Regions from separate parts of the Psychrobacillus sp. MER TA 171 genome, predicted to be linked through region 4. Evidence: riboswitches for the same ligand, from Rfam matches in the RefSeq annotation. Region 4 holds a riboswitch; each other region holds the start of a gene.
The links. Region 4 has a riboswitch for cobalamin ahead of M3627_RS09285 (ribonucleoside-diphosphate reductase subunit alpha). Riboswitches for the same ligand answer to the same signal wherever they lie in the genome.
Positions count from the first base shown of each region.

Region 1: another riboswitch for cobalamin. It lies ahead of M3627_RS05520 (hypothetical protein); the one in region 4 lies ahead of M3627_RS09285 (ribonucleoside-diphosphate reductase subunit alpha).
Region 2: another riboswitch for cobalamin. It lies ahead of mmgD (citrate synthase); the one in region 4 lies ahead of M3627_RS09285 (ribonucleoside-diphosphate reductase subunit alpha).
Region 3: another riboswitch for cobalamin. It lies ahead of M3627_RS11365 (hypothetical protein); the one in region 4 lies ahead of M3627_RS09285 (ribonucleoside-diphosphate reductase subunit alpha).

Region 1 covers NZ_JAMAWN010000004.1:59,692-62,832, reverse strand. The annotation lists gene M3627_RS05530 (HAAS signaling domain-containing protein) at 1-78, opposite strand, end outside; gene M3627_RS05525 (ABC transporter substrate-binding protein) at 201-1,139, opposite strand; gene M3627_RS05520 (hypothetical protein) at 1,143-1,682, opposite strand; cobalamin riboswitch at 1,853-2,042, opposite strand; gene M3627_RS05515 (VanZ family protein) at 2,155-2,628, shown strand; gene M3627_RS05510 (GerW family sporulation protein) at 2,670-3,062, opposite strand; gene M3627_RS05505 (GNAT family N-acetyltransferase) at 3,075-3,141, opposite strand, start outside.
Region 2 covers NZ_JAMAWN010000007.1:29,745-32,885, forward strand. The annotation lists gene M3627_RS08380 (hypothetical protein) at 1-95, shown strand, start outside; gene M3627_RS08385 (hypothetical protein) at 595-894, shown strand; cobalamin riboswitch at 1,243-1,438, shown strand; gene mmgD (citrate synthase) at 1,722-2,852, shown strand; gene M3627_RS08395 (2-methylcitrate dehydratase) at 2,939-3,141, shown strand, end outside.
Region 3 covers NZ_JAMAWN010000010.1:110,986-114,126, forward strand. The annotation lists gene M3627_RS11360 (MFS transporter) at 1-1,199, opposite strand, end outside; cobalamin riboswitch at 1,303-1,495, shown strand; gene M3627_RS11365 (hypothetical protein) at 1,723-1,941, shown strand; gene M3627_RS11370 (hypothetical protein) at 2,275-2,451, opposite strand; gene M3627_RS11375 (metal ABC transporter solute-binding protein, Zn/Mn family) at 2,743-3,141, shown strand, end outside.
Region 4 covers NZ_JAMAWN010000008.1:22,924-26,064, forward strand. The annotation lists gene M3627_RS09285 (ribonucleoside-diphosphate reductase subunit alpha) at 1-1,307, opposite strand, end outside; cobalamin riboswitch at 1,467-1,645, opposite strand; gene M3627_RS09290 (DUF2569 family protein) at 1,848-2,372, shown strand; gene M3627_RS09295 (DUF2569 domain-containing protein) at 2,397-2,909, shown strand; gene nhaC (Na+/H+ antiporter NhaC) at 2,962-3,141, opposite strand, start outside.

The DNA of each region.
Region 1 (3,141 bases), on a different contig from region 4:
AACAACCGCTTGGCGCTCCTTAGCATTTAAAATATATAGCTGTTTTTCTAATGTCTCAATATAAACGTTTGCTGTCACTTCTAACTCCTCCTCGGTACTATTCATTAAATAGTACTATACCATAACACTATTATCCATTGCAAGGTACCTGTTTTAAAATAAAAGAAGATGGCCTCCTCAAAACGAGACCATCCTTTACTTTATTTAAATAATTCTGGATAAACGGTTTTGGCTACTAGTTCCACAGCTTCACCAATTCGTGGACCAGGGCGAGACATTATGTCCGAATCTAATTGGAAGATGGCGTTGTTTTGTACAGCCTCTAGCTGGTTCCAGCCTGGACGAGCCTTAATCTCACCAATTGGATCTTCTACATAATTTACGGTAGTTAAGATAATCGGAGGATTTTTCTTAATGACATCTTCCTCAGATAATTTAATCCATCCCTCTTGGTCTCCAAAAATGTTCACAACAGAAGCATTATTCAAAACTTCTTGTTGAAACGTATTTTTACCAGTTGTAAAAATTTCAGGAGAGGGGCTTATCTCAAAATAAACTTGTTTCTGATTAGCTACACCCGATACTTTGTCCTCAACACTTTGAATAGTAGTTTTAATAGAGTTAACAAGGTTTATTCCTTTATCCTCAACTCCCATTACTGCGGCCAACTGTTCAATATCACCATAGACGTCTTCAAATGACAGTGCCGATTGAATGACAAAAACGTCTAAACCCGCATCTTCCAACACTTTAAGCTCTTCCTCAGAACCGGTGGTATACGCTATCACTACATCTGGGCTTATCTCTAAAATCCGTTCTGCATTAAAGCTCATAGAATCGGAAATTCTTTCAATTTCCAGTGCTTCTTCTGGATAGGTATCATACTCTGTAGCTCCCACTATTTTATCTCCCACGCCAAGGGCAAATAGAATTTCTGTGTTGCTTGGTTGTAGAGACACAACCGAGTCGGGAACTTCTTCAAATGTAATTTCGTTCCCCATATCGTCCGTTACAGTGTATTCCTTTACTTCTTGTACAGAATCTGTTTCAACAGCTGTATTCTTTTCAGCCTCTTGGCAGCCTACAAGTAAGATAGAAAGTATTAGTACCGCTAACCAATTTCTTAATTGTTTATTCATATGTTAATCCCCCAATTCTTTCTTTTTTCTCATGGGATATGATTTACTGACAAATTGAATCTCGTCAACTCCATGATACTTATTTACATATACCGCCATTGCAAACAATACATTTGCTAATAGCTGCGTGTAGTCAAATAAAATCTCAGGTACTTCTCTTTCTAAAGAGACTTTATGTAAAGCTCTGACCGACTTTTTTGCTTCACTTCGACATACGTGCAACTCACAAGCAACCGTTGAACCTTGTGGAAGTACGAATATATCTACTCTTCCTTCTACTTCGCTTACGTAGGAATCGTACATATCGCTGAGGATTTGTAAATCTTCTTCATGGATCGCGAGCTTCCCTCTGACAGACCCATTTAAGTGGTATGCCATCGGGGCCAAATACATAAGGTCCTCATATACTCTTGGAATATCTTTTGTTAAAGAAGCAGCCAAGCCGATACGTGTCGTCAGTGAGTCCGTTCGAATCTCAAAGTCTACTGTAGAAGGCTTCTCTCTCATAAACGGATAACAAATATAACGCATGTCCTTTTTCACCTTTTCCCCTCCCTTCCTAGTAAATGTGAACATATGCAATACAATACTCGACCTCTTACAGCACAAAAAACGCCACCCCAAAAAGGGCGGCGCAATACTATTTATCGTTTTATAAATTCAATCGAAAAAATAGACACGTGCCGTACAACCCCTTAACTTCCGAAGAGTATTTATACGTTCAAGAAAAGGCTGGTCTCCTGGCTCATGCATCATTTTACTCTAAGAACCTTCCCATCGACTTCTAGCCGACAGTGGTATTTTTCTTATTTCATCTGCATTTACAGTTGCGGATACAGCTTCGGTTTTTCACCGAATTCCCAATTAAGCTGACAAGTCAGCACCTTTTCCCTGCAATAAATTATTCACTTATCGTAAGTGTACCATAGCGTATCATTTTGGGATAGAAATGGTTATCTAGTGTTAAAACTAGTAATTAGTTTGTTTCTTGTTCAGTTTATGCTACTGTTTTTATATGAAAAAATATATCCCACTATTACTTTTAATTCTCTTTGTATTTATTGCTTCGGGTCAAACTTCCGAGCAGCAATCTTTAGAGGCTGTGCTTAAAAACTGGCTTCCCAACAAGCCATTGGAATCCTTTTTGTCTTTATTTCATATTCCATATTGGGGATTTTATGTCTCTGTCGAGGAACGTGGCTACTATGCATTTGTTGAATTTTTAATCAGAAAAGGAACGCACTTTTTTTATTTTGGTTTGATTGGATTAGCCATTTATATTGCTTTACCGAAAAAAAAGTACAGAAAGCTGTTGGCCATACTGATTACCTTTTTTCTAGGAGCAGCAGATGAATTCCATCAATCCTTTACGAGTGGACGATCTGCACTCTTTCAGGATGTTCTATTAGATACAAGTGGCGCAATTTTTGCCATGCTATTGCTAACGCTTGTTCAATGGTTAAAGAATAGAAAAAACGCTACCCACTAAATTTAAAAGGTAGCGTTTTTCTATTAAGCTATTTAAAGAACTTATTTTCGACTTTTCTTTAATAGGAAGGCAAGACCTAAGGTGATAATGGAGAACACAGTAAGTAATTGATTAATCGGAAGTATAGGCTTGAATTTTACATTTTCCTCGGTGATTTCATAAACTCCAACTGGTTTAATCGAAAATACACCACCTGCTCCTTCTCCTTGACCACTAGCATTTTGCTCGTCTGTAAATCCACCGCCTCCTCCTCCACCTACGAAGTAGTTCACTTTGGCTACTGGCAGAATCCGTTTATTGTCCATAATAATTGGGTCCCCGTATATTAAAGAAGCATCCTTTTCTCTAGAAAACTTTTCAAAAATAGAACGTATTGGTGTTTGTATCATAGGCAGCTTGGTATTATCCTTTTGTTTACTTGTCTTTTCCTCCATACTATCTCTCCTTTATTTTAATATAAGGGTCATATGATGTTCCTCGTAATAAACATCTCTTTCCTTTAAAGCCATTTCT
Region 2 (3,141 bases), on a different contig from region 4:
CTAAGTTTTATTTTGATCGAGCTGCTCAAAGATTGGCAGTTTGCCTTGTAAGAGAAAATGGTATATTTCCAGATAAAACAGCTTTTGAGTCATAATAGACATAAAAAAACTTTGTTGGGGGTGGAGGGCACTGACTATAATTTTTGAGACAGGAATAAAACACCCTATCATGCAGCCAATTGACGGTATTGAACCCGCGATTGGCTGTTTGTTTTCGTTTGAATCATGGATTAAGTGAGTGATATTGTTGGTCTACCCCATTTAGTTCAGTGCAATTTTATTTATGTAGAATAGTGAGGTTTTTAATCTACGGTGGGGTTGCTACAAGAAGGATTAACGCAAAAACGCCGGAATATCGAGCAAAAAGGATGAATTAAAGGAAAAAGGGTAGTATTCAACCGAGTTGGAGAAAGGGATATCAGGAGATCCGAGCTTTCAATTATTAATTTATTAAAAAACAGATAGGAACAAATTGGATGGTTATGTTAAGATTTGAATAAGAATGTGAAGGTTTTCACTTAAACTAAAGATAATAACAAATACATTATTGATTATAATGAACTTGTAAAAGAGGAACTTACAAAAGAGGAATACATGCCGCAGTTTGGTACAAATGGAACTAGTACGTGGTATGCTACTTTAGGAAATAGTGAAACTTCCGGAAAGCATTATTTGGTTGGAGCGGGTACTAGTACGCAGTTTTCAACTTATGGGCCAGCTGAGCAAAGAAGGATGATAGTTTATGATCCGAACTGGAATATAATATCTACAGTTAAGGGTAACGAAGGTGGCATTGTTATGGTTACAAAGGCAAGAGTAACTGGTGAACATCGCTTTTATCTTCAAAACATGAGTGCATCAAGTAATTTCTATAGATGTGAAGTAAAATTTTAATACATTATCAGACAAAAGGCGTCCAAAAGAAATTTGGATGCTTTTTGTATTTAATGAATAAATATACATATTTTTTATAGTGAACTGTACAAGGACAAGAATCTTCATTCACTTTAATAAAAAGATAGTAGATGCTACATAGGTATTTTTCGTTATTTAGTATGAATGTTCTTGTCCTAAGTAAATGGAAGTTGTTGATGTGGCTTTGAAATAAATTAGATAATTTACAATAAAGATTGATCATTTATAATCTAAATTTAGTGTTTTCATTTTTTAAATAGAAAATATTAAAATGCCTTAAAAAATATTGCAAATTTTAAGAATATTTGATATGTTGAAATAGAAAATTGAATAGGTGTAGAAATAGGTGCCGCTTAGTATTGACTATTCGGCTTAATAGGGAAGTTCGGTTAGAGTCCGACGCTGTCCCGCAACTGTATATGGGAGCGATTCGAAAAAGCCACTGTTTTCTTAAAGAGAAGATGGGAAGGTACGAAAAGCGATGATCATAAGCCAGGAGACCTGCCTATTTTAGCATGCATCAATACCTACGAGGATAGGGGGTGTTAAGTGCGAGAGTTATGGGCGTGTTTTCTTATTAAACATGTTTATTAAAGTATTCCTTCGTGTCTTAACAACTTCTTAAAAGAAGTTGTTTTTTTATTGTTTATTTTTTTAAACAATCGAATTGAAAATGAGGATTATTTTCTTTCACTAGCATATTTGTTTGTGGAAACATGAAAAACTTAAGCGAAAAGAGTAATTTTATAGCTTTTTGTAAGGGCTTTCAAGTGCTAAAAATGTAAATGGGGATGGGAGGAAGAGAAATGGAAACCGAAACCGAACAGAAATATTATCCTGGCCTCGACGGTGTAGTCGCGGCGGAAACGGAAATTTCGTTTCTAGATACAGTACAAGGCGAAATTGTTATTCAAGGATATGATCTAATTGAGTTATCGAAGACAAGCCAATATTTAGATATTGTTCACCTTTTACTAGAAGGGGAAATTCCAAATACAGTAGAAAAAGTTGCTTTGGAAGAAGTATTAAAAGGTGAATATGATGTACCAAAGGAAATATTAGATATCTTTACGCTATTACCTAGCAATACTCATCCAATGGACGCTTTGCGTACGGGGCTTTCTTCTCTTGCAGGGTTTGATCAAGAAATCGATGATTGCACGGTGGAAGCAAATTTGAAAAAGGCATACAAACTATTGGGAAAGGTTCCTAATCTAGTTGCAAATAGCTATAGAGTCATCCAGAAAGAAGATGTAATAGCACCTCTTCGAGAATTGTCGTATAGTGCAAACTTTTTTTATATGCTAACAGGGAAAAAACCTACCCCCTTAGAAGAAAAGATATTTGACCGTTCGCTTGTTTTATATAGTGAGCATGAGATGCCCAACTCGACCTTTACAGCAAGAGTGATCGCCTCCACAAAATCCGACATGTACGGAGCACTCACTGGCGCAGTGGCTTCCTTGAAAGGTAATTTGCATGGTGGAGCAAACGAAGCAGTCATGTACATGTTGTTAGAAGCAAAAACGGTAGCGGAATTTGAAAAAGTGCTTAAAGCAAAACTAGCAAATAAAGATCGAATTATGGGATTTGGTCACCGAGTTTATATGAAAAAAATGGATCCTAGAGCGACTATTATGAAAGATGCTTTACGTCAATTGTGTGAGGTAAAGGGAGATGATCTTCTTTATCAAATGTGTGAAGCTGGGGAAAGAATAATGGAAAGAGAAAAAGGTATCTACCCAAATCTTGACTATTATGCAGCACCCGTATATTGGATGCTTGGTATTCCGATTCCTCTATATACACCAATTTTCTTTAGTTCTAGAACAATAGGATTATGCGCACATGTTATGGAACAGCATGCACATAATCGATTATTCCGTCCAAGAGTGCATTATACAGGCGAGCGACGCGCCATTATTATCAACCAATAGACAAATAGTAGCTTAAGCACGCCGCCAAGTGGATGTTCTGCAAAACATCCACTACAATTTTAAACTAATATCATCAGGAAGGAAAGATGAACTTGTTATATATAAATGATCGAACGAAGACGGATAGTTTACTAGAGGAAATAGCGGATTATGTTTTGCATAAGGACATAGTAAGCACCGAAGCTTTTCAAACAGCCCAGTACGTATTATTAGACACGGTTGGATGCGGTATTCTCGCACTCAATTACCCGGAATGCACAAAGCTATTAGGTCCTGTTGTGCCAGGAAC
Region 3 (3,141 bases), on a different contig from region 4:
CGGTAAAAAAATAGAACTGGACTTAAAATAAGCGCACTTACTATAATTGCAGTCTTAATAGTAAGGGTTGTGGCAATATACCCAATAACAGGTCCACCGCTTATTTGCCCAACTGCATCCACCTGCCCTTTTACAGAGAAAAATGTTGCCCGAGTAGAAGAGTCTGGTATGATTTTATTTAACCAAATGTCCTCTAATGGGGACATTACCTTCCGACTAACTTGGATTATTACATAGCAAATAAACAAACCAATAATATAGCTCGAAAATGCAAAGCCTATTAATGCTACCACTATACTGGAGCAACCAATAAAAAGAGCGATATATATTCGGTGCAATTCTTGATAAATCGTACTTTTATTTAAAAAGTGAAGCAACATATATGACAGCAGCACGACAACTAATTGAATTCCTCCAGTTAATAGCACCAGTCGTTCATTGGACAAGGTAGTTATTTCAGCCATTTCTAATAGATGAGGAAGCCACAGACGATCGAAACCTTCACTATAAAAACCTATAAACAGAGCGATTAGAAATAGCATACGAAGTATAAAGCTAGTTCTGGAGAAAAGAATGATTTTATCTAAGTTCTCCTTCATTGTCTCCCATGCACCAACTGTTTCGCTTCTTTTCAAAGGTTTAAAATGATTCTCTTGCATAAAGAATATTAGTAAAACAGCTAAACCAATCATACATAATCCTCCTACTATAATCGGTAGATGGATTAGGTAGGAGCCGATTAATACGCTTAACGGAATGGCAACTAATTGGCCAAGGTTACCAGCCTTAGCTCCTCTCATATATGCAGATGAGGCCTTTTCTTCTCCTATTTCATCAGCTATCCAGGCTTGCAATGACCCGCTAGTAAAGGTATACCCTATCCCCCATGCCACTTGAGCCAATAAAACCGTAATAAAAAAAGGAAACAAGCCCTCTAATAAAAAACCAACTCCTATTAGAAAGTAACCAATGATAACGGATAGCTTCCGGCTCTTTAAATCAGACACGATACTAGTTGGAATCTCAAAGAGAAATACGGTTATCTCCAACACAGTTCCCACTAAAACTAGTTGCAACGGATCCAGCTTAACAACGCTTACTTGATACAACAAACTGACTGTAAATATAAAAGTAAAAAATAATTGCGATAGAAAGCAAATATAAATATACAGCCGATATGGGTCCTTTAAACTACTCATTTACCTCACCTCTCCACTTGATTATAAAAAGAGAAGCAGTCCACGACTTATCCAAATTTGCTATATTGACTAACTTTTTTTATGTTATAGTGAAAGAACAATTAAATAATGTGTAGATTTAGGTGTTCTTTTAATTGCAAAAGAACTTAAAAGGGAAGTTCGGTGAAAGACCGACGCTGTCCCGCAACTGTAAATGTGAGCAATACTTTATAAACCACTGTATGTATGGATACTACGGGAAGGAAGGTAACGCGATGACCATGAGCCAGGAGACCTGCCTATTTCAAGTACACACCACGACCCTACGAGGATAGGAGGTGCTAAGTGTAACTATGACAAGCAAAGCTTGAAAATACTGCCGTACGAAAAGACATACTAAAATCCACTGGAGCGAACAGACTCCTTATTTAATCGTGGTTTTTATTTGTTTCCTAGCGTACTGACTATTAAATCATACTAACCAAGCATCCTCTTTTATAAAAAAGAGGATGCTTTTTATGTTAAAAACGAAAGGATTTTGGAAATGAGAAAAGAGATTTTTATGGAGCAATTTAAGCAAGTATTAATGACAAACCAGGTTGCAAGTACCTCGATATCTCTACAGTCTACCTTTGAGGAAATGAAAAAAGAAATTGAGCTTAACTCAGTATGGAGTATAGAAGAAAGAAATCTTTTTCTTCACCACTTAAATGTTGCACACCGTCAGATTAAACAAGAGATTGCTGGAATAGAGCAGGAATAAATAGAATACATATGTCAGTCAATTTCATAAATAGAGCTTTACCAATTAACACGAACCGTATTAATTGTAGCGACAGGCGGCGACTCCAGCGAGATGAGGGAGACAGATAAGACATCACAACCACGCGCGCAAGCGATGGGTGATGGCTTATCGCTCACCCCGCGAGAAAGCGTCGGGTTGGCGCGGAAATCAATTCTGCTTCTACACATATAAAAGCATATATAAATCACTGTTTTTACTAATTGTTCATGTTTGGCTTTTTAAAATAGAATTATGAAATTGACTCTTTTAAAAAAGCGAACCAATGACGTTAGTCATTTGGTTCGCTAATTCCTATAGATCTTGATAATCCCTTTGATATTTACCGCCATCTTTAACCTCTGAATGATACAAAGCCTTCAGAGCAAAGCTTTTTTCTAAATCATGCTCCTTCATTACTTCCTTTAATCTTTTAGCTAAATCAGGACTGAACTTAACAAGCTCTTCCATTTTAGATTTTGAATATTGCATTACATTACCTCCCCACTATCATTGTTTATACAGTATAGCACTTTGACATAAAGACATACGAAAATTTCAGTTTAGCCTAATTAAATTTCTACCACTCTAACTCATAAAAATAGACAATCACATTTTTTCCAATTTTGCATAAATTAATTTGACAATTCTAAAAAGATGAGTTAACCTAATGAACAAATGTTTCCTAAGGGAAAATAATTATCTTTTAAGAAATTTATATTTTTTTATTCTAAAAGTTTCCCTGAGGAAATAATTTATAACAAAGGAAAAGGAGTGTAGTAAATGAAAAAATTATTTTTATTATTTTTTGCTGTAGTTTTATTGGCTGGATGTAATGACCAAAACAATGGAAAGGCGGAAGCTGATAAACCACTAGTAGTTACAACTACAGGTCAGGTTGCTGATGCCGTAAAGACGATAGCCGGGGATATGGTAGAAGTTAAATCCTTGATGGGACCAGGAGTAGATCCACATCTTTATAAGGCGACTCAAGGAGACTTACAAATATTAGAGGATGCTGACATGATTTTTTATAACGGTCTAGAGCTTGAAGGAAAGATGAGCGACATTTTCGAGAAAATGAAGAAAGAAAAAACTGTTGTAGCAATTGGGGAGTCAGTCCCAAAAGAGAGACTATTAAATGATGAGGAGCATCCGGAATTATTTGATCCACATATTTGG
Region 4 (3,141 bases):
TTACTACTATAGACCATTCCCTCATGCTTATTTGGGTTGCTACGATTTACTTCATCTCGGTAAAACATATATGGTACCCCTGTCTCTAACTGAGAACGCATAATTCTTTTCATCAAGTCGATTGCTTGTACAGTTTCTCGCGATAGGCGTTGGTCATTCACACATTCCTCGTATTTTTCCCGGAAGGATCCTTCTCCTCTTTTTTCATCATAGAAATCCTCCAAAGAATAACCCATTACCTGACGGACCTCATGCGGATCAAATAAATGCCATTCCTCCCTTGCATCTACCTTCTCCATAAATAAATCCGGCAAGCATATACCTGTGAAAATATCATGCGCTCGAAGGCGATCATCTCCATTGTTTAGGCGTAGATCTAAAAACGTAAAAATGTCCTTATGCCAAGCATCCAAATAAACAGCTACGGCCCCTTGTCGTTGTCCAAGCTGATCGACGCTGACTGCCGTATTATTCAACTGTTTAATCCAAGGGAGAACTCCACTAGATGCTCCCACGAATCCTCGTATAGAAGAGCCACGGCTACGCACCTTCCCCATGTATACACCGATACCCCCTCCAAATTTAGATAGAGTGGCTACGTCTGTATTACTGTCGTAAATACCTTGCAGACTATCATCTACCGTGTCAATAAAGCAGCTAGAGAGCTGTCCATGTGGCTTTCCAGCATTAGATAAAGTTGGAGTTGCAACCGTCATATATAAATTGCTCATTGCCCAATAAGCTTCTTTTATTTTTTCAAGACGGTTTTCTTTTTCGTCCTTCATAAGTGTCATAGCTATAACAAGCCAGCGCTCTTGTGGCAGCTCTACAATATCCTTATTAAAATCCTTCGCTACATAGCGATCTAAAAGAGTTTTTAAGGCTATGTAGGTAAATAGGGAATCTCTTTTGGCGACAAGGAGATTTCCTAGCTGCACTAACTCCTCATTCGAATAGCTTTCCATAATAGAGGGATTATATATTCCCTTTTTAGAAAGGATCCGTACGTTCTCTGCAAATTTTGTATAGACGGCATCAGCAGTGGTACCTCTCCGTTCTGCTTGTTGCGAATATACTTCTGCTAAATAAATACGTGCAGCCACAAATATCCAAAATGGCTCCTGTTCATCTAAAAAGCTAAGTGCCTCTAGAGACATAGCCTTAGACCATGCCGCAATCGTACCTTCTGGGTGTTTTTGTAACCACTTGTGATTCGACTTAACTAAAGGAGCTATCTTTTCTCCCCCAAATTCTACTATTAACTGCTGTAATACCTGCTGTTTTTCTGTATTCGTAATAATTGCCAATTTAAATTCCTCCCTATTCTCTTATATACAAAAAAGCGATGCCTCTAGCCTCTTCGGCTGAGTCATCGCTCATGATTTTAAAGTAGGAAACAACAAGACATATCGTTCGTTTTAAGATAGAGTCTCTCGCCCCCACCTCTCAACCCCCGAAGAAAGTGTTGCTTCATCGACAAAAAGGCAGGTCTACTGGCTCGTGCATCTTCCTCCCATTGGCCTTCCCACGAAACTTCGCAGTGGCATAATCAACAGTTGTCCGCACTTACAGTTGCGGGGACAGCTTCGGTTTCTCACCGAATTCCCTTTTAAACCATAATGGTACCTTTTTATCGTATAAATACTATATATTGTGTTTTGTTTACTTGTATACCCTAACATATTGTGTTAAAACTTGTACATAGGTAAAAAGACTATGAGTTAGGTCTTACATCTTATTTTCAGAATAACTCAGTTACAAAATTGCGAATCCAATATTTTCTGTATATTATAATTGTAGCGACCTATAAAAATGGTAAAATATCTTAAATTTAGGAGGTTATAAATATGATTACAAGCAATTCCACTAGGTTGACATCTAAGGACTTATTACCACACGGACCTGTTGGTATAGGGGGCTGGCTAATACTTCCACTTATCGGGCTAATTACCTCACCGTTTGTTATTATTGCCTATCTCATGATAGATGTTTTCCCTTTTTTGACGGCTGAAGGTTGGGAGAGTATAGCTAGTAAGAGTGGAGAATATTATCATCCTTTATTTGGACCATTTGTAATAACAGACCTCATCATTTGTATTGCTCAAATATCTACAGTAATAGTATTACTCATACTTTTCTTTAAAAAGAAAACGTTTTTCCCTAAGGTAATGATTACCTGCCTTACCATCATGCTAATAATAGATATTCTCATTGGCTATATAAATTTGCAAATCATAGAGAATGTGTTTGGATCTGATCCTTTAACATCCCAATACTATATGTTTAATGTAATACGGGCTATGATAAGTACCTCGATTTGGATTACTTATTTTAGTAAATCCAAGAGAGTAAAGAATACATTTGTAAAGTAAACATACGATAGGAGGTAGTTCTCAATGACTGTTACTAATGTATCTGTCCAACCACATAATGGACCCTCAGGAATCAATGGTTGGCTCATTCTTCCCTTGATTGGTCTGCTATTTGCACCGTTTCACTATTTGCTTAGATTTTTCAGCCACTTAATAACCTACCTTACGAATAACATTTGGGTGACGATGATTGAATTAGATGTATCTAAAGGACAGCAAATCTTCATAAGTGTAACCATAGTAGTCTACTCCCTTATTTTACTTTTAACAATAGTCATCTCAACAATCCTTATTTTTCACTTTTTCAAGAAAAAAAGGTCATTACCAAAGCATATGATCCTTTATTATATTGCCACTGCTGCGTGTAAATTTGTTTTCGGCTTTGCATTTGTTTACATATCAAATCTATTATATGGAGTGAATCATGAGGAACGGTTTGAATTCGCTGCAGTGTCTATGATGTCATTTATTTTGACATTTATATGGGCGAATTATTTCAATGAATCTCAAAGAGTTCATAATACATTTATTCATTAACAAACAAGCCCTCATTACGAAATAAAATTAGTAATGAGGATTTAGAGTAAAACTATTTTTCCTCGATATAAGTTAATGTTCTCCCAGTAAATCCAAATAATATAGTTAAGATCGGGCTAAGCAAGCAGAAAAATGCAAATGGTAGGTACTCGAGTGTTGTCACGGCTAATACATTCGTTATGAAAATCCCACATACACTCCATGGTACAAGGGGGTTTACAACCGTACCAGC